2 linked regions of the Piscinibacter sp. HJYY11 genome follow. The protein of the gene in region 2 interacts with the protein of the main gene of each other region in a pairwise test. Links are inferred from orthologs where the notes say so. Each region holds a gene or a part of one and is shown on either strand. Other genes may lie near its edges.

What was found. Proteins that work in one complex are often made in the same cells at the same time.
Region 1: the proteins of ccmC (region 2) and ccmE interact in binary tests that used the Escherichia coli proteins (3 or more experiments, as listed by UniProt). The link is inferred for Piscinibacter sp. HJYY11 from one-to-one orthologs.

The regions. Positions count from the first base shown.
Region 1 is NZ_JAERQZ010000002.1:266,434-269,757, reverse strand. What follows is about bases 378-3,084. They hold ccmE (cytochrome c maturation protein CcmE), read left to right. Parts: upstream 378-1,349; coding sequence 1,350-1,820; downstream 1,821-3,084. Other genes in these bases: JI745_RS24970 (heme lyase CcmF/NrfE family subunit), read left to right, coding at 1,817-3,084; JI745_RS24980 (FAD:protein FMN transferase), read right to left, coding at 378-1,011. Outside these bases: more of JI745_RS24980, read right to left, coding at 1-377; more of JI745_RS24970, read left to right, coding at 3,085-3,324. UniProt on the Escherichia coli protein: Heme chaperone required for the biogenesis of c-type cytochromes. Transiently binds heme delivered by CcmC and transfers the heme to apo-cytochromes in a process facilitated by CcmF and CcmH.
Region 2 is NZ_JAERQZ010000001.1:4,689,071-4,692,651, forward strand. The notes cover bases 478-3,441. They hold ccmC (heme ABC transporter permease CcmC), read left to right. Parts: upstream 478-1,566; coding sequence 1,567-2,316; downstream 2,317-3,441. Other genes in these bases: ccmA (cytochrome c biogenesis heme-transporting ATPase CcmA), read left to right, coding at 478-882; ccmB (heme exporter protein CcmB), read left to right, coding at 879-1,544; ccmD (heme exporter protein CcmD), read left to right, coding at 2,313-2,486; JI745_RS21980 (TonB-dependent siderophore receptor), read left to right, coding at 2,483-3,441. Also shown: JI745_RS26535 (hypothetical protein), read right to left, coding at 1-137; more of ccmA, read left to right, coding at 244-477; more of JI745_RS21980, read left to right, coding at 3,442-3,581. UniProt on the Escherichia coli protein: Required for the export of heme to the periplasm for the biogenesis of c-type cytochromes.

The sequences.
Region 1 (3,324 bases), on a different replicon or contig from region 2:
CGCTGGCGCTGCCGCGCCATCCAGCAACCCGGACGAGTAGTGCAACGCCCCTTGCGCGTCGACCACCACCGCGTCCACACCCGGCTGCGACTCGACGAGTCGCATGCCGGCATCCAAACCCATCACGAACAGGCACTTCGACAGCGCCTCGCTCGTCAGCCCGTCGGCGGCCAGGATCGTCACGCTGCGCAGCGCGCGCGGCGAACGGCCGGTGCGGGGGTCGAGCAGGTGGTGATGGCGCACGCCGTCTTCGATGAAGAAGCGCTCGTAGTCACCCGAAGTCGAGATGGACGTGTCTTCGAGCGGCAGCACCGCCACCACGCCGCTGTCGCGCTGCGGATCGCGGATGCCGATGCTCCAGGGGCGGCCGCCACGGTCGCCCATCACATAGCTGTCGCCACCAGCGGCCACCGACGCGTTGGCGATGCCCATGCGGCGAAGGATGGCCACGCTGTTGTCGACCGCATGGCCCTTGGCAAAGCCACCGAGGTCGATGCGCACGCCCTCGCGGGCGAAGCGCAGGGTGCGCTGCTCGCGGTCGAGGATGAGGTGGCGCCAGCCGACGGTCGGCTTGGCTGCGGCCACCGCCTCGTCGCTCGGCTTGATGCCGGCGCGGTAGTCGTAGAGCTGGCCGACACCGGCGTAGGTGATGTCGAAGGCACCGTCGGACAGCCTGGAGAAATCGATGGCCCGCGAGACCAGGCGCGCCATCTCGGCGCTCAGCGGCACGGCGTGGCGGGCCGCTTCGCGGTTGATGATCGACAGCTCGGAGTCGGCCTTGTGCGGGCTCATGGTGCGGTCGATGCGGTGCATCTCGGCCATCACCGCGTCGATCGCAGCCTCGCCCTGCTCGCGCTGCGGCGCCCAGAGCTCCACGCGCACCGCGGTGCCCATGATGGCTTCCTCGCGGCTCATCCACTCACCTTGGCGCTGCGAGCGGCCCCATGCACGGCTTGGGGCCGTGGCCTGGGTGTCGTCATTGCGACGGAGCTTGGACAAGCCGAACAGCATGGCTTACTCCGCGTGCTCCGAACGGTGGCAGATGAAGGTCAAGATGCACTCCGAGGTTGTTGTGTCAGGCCTCTCTTTGCGACGTGCGCAACGGAGGCCCTCTTTGTCGTCGGCCGGATCATCGACCCACAGAAGCGAAAAAATAACGTCAATAGTTGGCAAACGTGAGCAGGCTTACATACGGTCGCAGAAGATACGGAGTGGCCTTTGGTGTATGCGCGCTTGCTACAGAACGGAACTTGCCCATACCGGAATCGCACTTAGCCTGCGCGGATAATCCGCCGTTGGCCCCTGTCTCCGACGGCCCGGCCTCAACCTCAACGCGAGCCTCTGCTCACATGAAACCTCGACACAAGCGCATCGCGATCATCGTGGGTGCACTCGCCGGCCTGGGCATCGCCACGGCACTCGTGCTCAACGCCCTCCAGAGCAACGTCGCCTTCTTTTTCACGCCCACCCAGGTGGCGGCGGGCGAAGCTCCGAAGAACCGTGCCTTCCGCGTCGGCGGCATGGTGCGCGAGGGCAGCGTGAAGCGCGACCAGATGACGGTCCACTTCATCGTGACCGACACGGCCAAGGACGTGCGCGTCACCTACACCGGCATCCTTCCCGATCTCTTCAAGGAAGGGAAAGGCGCGGTGGTGCAGGGCAAGCTCGGCAGCAATGGCGAGTTCCAGGCCACCGAGGTGCTCGCCAAGCACGACGAGAACTACATGCCGCCCGAGGCGCAGCATGCGGTCGACCAGGCGCACAAGGCCGCCAAGTCCATGCCCAAAGACGCCATGCCCAAGGAAGGCGCCCGCCCATGACCCCCGAACTCGGACACCTGGCCCTCATCCTCGCGCTCTTCGTGGCGCTGGTCCAAGGCGTGCTGCCGCTCATCGGCGCCCACCGCGGCCATGCCGGCTGGATCGCCCTCGCCCGCCCCGCGGCGCAGACGCAGTTCCTGCTGGTGGCCTTCGCCTTCGGCTGCCTGATGTATGCCTTCGTCGCCAACGACTTCTCGGTGCAATACGTCGCGCAGCATTCCAACTCCAAGCTGCCCACCGCCTACCGCGCCTCCGCCGTGTGGGGCGGCCACGAAGGCTCGCTGCTGCTGTGGGTGCTGATGCTCACTGGCTGGTCGGCCGCCGTGAGCCTCTTGTCGCGCCAGCTGCCGCAGGCCATGGTGGCGCGTGTGCTGGGGGTGCTGGGCCTGGTGTCGGTGGGCTTCCTGCTCTTCATGCTGCTCACCTCCAACCCGTTCGACCGCCTGCTGCCGGCCGCACGCGACGGTGCCGACCTCAACCCCTTGCTGCAGGACCCCGGCCTCATCGTGCACCCGCCGATGCTCTACATGGGCTACGTGGGCTTCTCGGTGGCCTTCGCCTTCGCCATCGCCGCGCTGCTGGCCGGCCGGCTCGACGCCGCGTGGGCCCGCTGGTCGCGCCCCTGGACGAACGTGGCCTGGGTCTTCATGACCCTCGGCATCGCGCTCGGCTCCTACTGGGCCTACTACGAGCTGGGCTGGGGCGGCTGGTGGTTCTGGGACCCGGTGGAAAACGCGTCGTTCATGCCCTGGCTCGTGGGCACCGCGCTGATCCACTCGCTGGCCGTGACCGAAAAGCGCGGCAGCTTCAAGAACTGGACGGTGCTGCTGGCCATCGCCGCCTTCTCGCTGTCGCTGCTGGGCACCTTCCTCGTGCGCTCGGGCGTGTTGACCTCGGTCCATGCCTTCGCCACCGACCCCGAACGCGGTGTCTTCATCCTCGGCTTCCTGGTGCTGGTGATCGGCGGCTCGCTCACGCTCTTCGCCTGGCGCGCGGCCAAGGTCAGCACGGGCGGCACCTTCGCGCTCTTCTCGCGCGAGACGCTGCTGCTCGTCAACAACGTGCTGCTGGTCGTGGCCTGCGGCTCGGTGATGCTGGGCACGCTCTACCCGCTGCTGATCGACGCGCTGGGCATGGGCAAGCTGTCCGTCGGCCCGCCGTACTTCAATGCCGTCTTCGTGCCGATCATGCTGCCGCTGCTCTTCCTGATCGCACTCGGCCCGCTCGCACGCTGGAAGCACGCCGACGCGCGCGACATGGCGCAGCGCCTGCGGCTGGCCGCCGTGATCGCCGTGGCGGCCGGCATCGGCCTGCCGTTCCTGGTCGGCGAGTGGAGCCCGCTGGTCGCGCTGGGCCTGCTGCTTGCGGTGTGGATCATTGCCAGCACCGCCTTCCAGATCCGCGAACGGCTGCGCTCGGGCTGGCCGCCAAGGTCTTTCTGGGGCATGCACCTGGCCCACCTCGGCATGGCCGTCTTCGTGATCGGCGTGACCATGGTCAAGGG
Region 2 (3,581 bases):
GCCTTTTCCAGCTCAATGTAGACCGTGGCGAAGAGGGTCGCCACATCAGCCAGCTTGGATTTCGCAACGCCGGCAGCCGGGTTGGTGATCAGCGCTGCCGTGATGGTGGCAGATGGTTGCAGCAGGTCTCGGTTCATGGCGCGCTTTCGGAAGTGTGGACCATCGTACTCCACGGTCCCTCGACCCCCTGTGCGGTGCACCTACACTGCCGGGCTGCGCGAAACGAATCGCCCATCGAACCTCATGATCCCTCCGGTGCACGCCGCGACGACCGATGACACGCCACCGCTGCTCGCCGCGGTGGGCCTGGCCTGCCGGCGCGGCGACCGGGTGCTGTTCAGAGGGCTCGACCTGCCGCTGCGGCGCGGCGAGGTGGTGTGGCTGCGAGGCGCCAACGGCCGGGGCAAGACGAGCCTGCTGCGCCTGCTGGCGGGACTGTCCACGCCGGAGGCCGGCCAGATCCGCCGCGAGGGTGAGCTCCTCTACGTGGCCCATGCTAACGCGCTGAAGGAAGACCTGTCGGTGCTGGAGTCGCTGCGCTTCCTCGCGCGGCTGCACGGCCGCGACGTCGACGACGCCGCGTTGACCGAGGCGCTGCGCCAGTTCGGCATGGCCACGCGCCGCAACGCGCCGGTGCGCACGTTGTCGCAGGGCCAGCGCCGGCGGGTCGCGCTGTCGCGCCTCGCGCTCGCGCCGTCACCGGCGGTGTGGGTGCTCGACGAGCCCTTCGACGCGCTCGACGTCGAGGGCATCGCGTCGCTCAACGAGGTGATCTCGCAGCACGTGCAGCGCGGTGGCGCGGTGGTGTTGACAAGTCACCAGGCCGTGACGCTCGCCGAGCCGGTGCCGACCGTGCTGCAGCTGGACGAGGTGGCGGGATGAGCGCGTTCACTGCGGTGCTCGCGCGCGACCTGCGCCTCGCGGCACGCCGCCGCATCGAAGCCCTGTTGCCCATCGCGTTCTTCACCGTGGCCGTGAGCCTCTTTCCTTTCGGCGTGGGCCCCGAGCCGCAGACGCTGCGCATCATCGCCCCCGGCGTGGTGTGGGTCTGCGCGCTGCTCGCGGCCATGCTGTCGGTGACCCAGCTCTACGCCACCGACCACGCCGACGGCTCGCTCGAGCAGATGCTGCTTTGCGGCGAGTCGCCGGTGCTGATCGCCACGGCCAAGGCGCTCGCGCACTGGCTGCTGACGGGGCTGCCGCTCATCGTGGTGGCGCCGCTCTTCGGCGTGATGTTCGACATGCGCGGCGAGGCCATTGCCGCCCTCACCTTCGGCCTCGTGCTGGGCACGCCCATCCTGAGCCTGCTCGGCGGCCTGGGCGCCGCGCTCACGCTGGGCTTGCGCAGCGGGGGCGTGCTGCTGATCCTGCTCATCCTGCCGCTGTGCATCCCGGCGCTGATCTTCGGCGCGGGGGCGGTGGGCGCGGTGGAATCGGGCGTGTCGGCTGAAGGACACTACTCGCTGCTGGGCGCCTTGCTCATCGCCACCGCGCTGCTCGCACCCTGGGCCACGGCTGCAGCCCTGCGCATCTCGACCGATTGACTCACCAACTGACGAGAACCTCATGAACTCGCCATTGCGTCTGTACACCTTCGCCGCGCCGTCGCGCTTCTACCGGCTGGCGGGCACGCTGATCCCCTGGCTGTGGGCCGCGACCATCGTGCTTGCAGTCGTCGGGCTCTACATCGGCTTCTTCGTCGCGCCCACCGACGCGACGCAGGGCGAGGCGTACCGCATCATCTTCATCCACGTGCCCGCCGCGTGGATCTCGATGGTGCTCTACCTGGCGATGGCCTTCTGGGCGGGCCTCGGCTGGGCCTTCAAGACGCGGCTCTCGTCGATGGTGGCGAGGGCCATCGCGCCGACCGGCGCACTCTTCACCTTCATCGCGCTGTGGACGGGCGCCTTCTGGGGCAAGCCCACCTGGGGCACCTATTGGGTGTGGGATGCGCGGCTGACGTCGTACCTGATCCTGCTCTTCCTCTACCTCGGCTTCATCGCGCTCACCGAGGCGATCGACGATGCACGGCGTGCCGACAGCGCCGGCGCCCTGATCGCGCTGGTCGGTGCCATCAACGTGCCCATCATCTATTTCTCGGTGAAGTGGTGGAACACGCTGCACCAGGGCGCGACCATCAGCATGACCGCCGCGCCCAAGATGGCCAGCACCATGCTGACCGCGATGCTGATCATGACCTTCGCCTTCTGGGCCTATGCGTTTGCGGTGGTCTTCATGCGAACGCGCGCGATCGTGCTCGAGCGCGAGCGCGAAGCCGACTGGGTGGCCGCCGAACTCAAGGGAGAAAAAGCATGAACTGGGGCAGCGCCTCCGAATTCTTTGCGATGGGAGGCTACGGCCTCTATGTGTGGGGCTCGTACGCCGTGGCCCTGCTGTGCATGCTGGCCGAGCCGCTGATGACCGCGGCCCGCCACAAGCGGGCCCGCCACAACGCCCTGCAGGCAGCCGAAGACGACGGCCGATGAGCGGCCGCTTCGTGATGAAGGCGCTGCCCCGCGCCGTGTGGGGAGCCGTGTGCGTGCTGGCCTTGGGCACGGCGAGGGCGCAGGCTGTCGTCGAGCCGGCGGCCGCGGCCGCATCGGCGCCTGTGGAGGCACCGGCCGCGCCGGCGCCGGCGCCTGCGGCCAGCAGCCCCAGCCTGCCCCGGGTAGAGATCACCGGCCGCAGCCAACGGGCGCCCACCAGCCGCAGCGTGATGACCGGCGATGAGCTGCGCACCGTGCCCGGCACCGCCGGCGACACGATGAAGGCCCTGCAGGCCCTGCCCGGCGTGGCGGTGGCCGACGACAGCAGCAGCGCCCCTGCCGTGCGCGGCTCGCGGCCGGACGACAACCTCTACTACGTCGACTTCCTGCCCGTCGGCTACCTCTTCCACATGGGCGGCCTGACGAGCACGATGCACAGCGAGCTCGTGCGCCAGTTCGACCTCTACAGCGCGGCCTTCGGCCCGGAGTACGGCGACGCCATCGGCGCCGTGCTCGACGTGACCTTGCGCAACCCGCGCACCGACCGGCTCGGCGGCGTGCTCAACGTGAGCCTGTTCGGCGCCGATGCGCTGATCGAAGGGCCCATCAACGAGAAGCAGTCGTTCTACTTCGCGGTGAAGCGCAGCTACCTCGACCTGGTGCTCAACACGGTGGAAGACGACGACTCCGGCGTGATCGTCACCGTGCCGCGCTACTGGGACTATCAGGGCAAGTACATCTGGAACCTCAACGAGGACCACCGGCTGAGCTTCCATGCGACAGGCGCCGCCGACAAGCTCGACTTCCGCGTGCCCGGCGGCTCGACCCTGGGGACGCAAGACCCGGTGCTCGCCGGCGACAGTGCGATCGGCACCTCGTACGGCACCCAGGCCGTGGTGTGGGATGCCGACTTCGGCCCGCGCCTGCGCAACAAGCTGGCCGTCGGCAGCACGCTCGACCGCAACACCAGCTCGGTCGGGACCGCGCTGCGCGCGACCTCTCGTGCGTACACGACCTTCCTGCGCGAGCAGCTCAAGTTCAAGCTCGCCCCGCGGCACGACACGACGCTCGGCGGCTCGGTCGAGTCGATCAAGC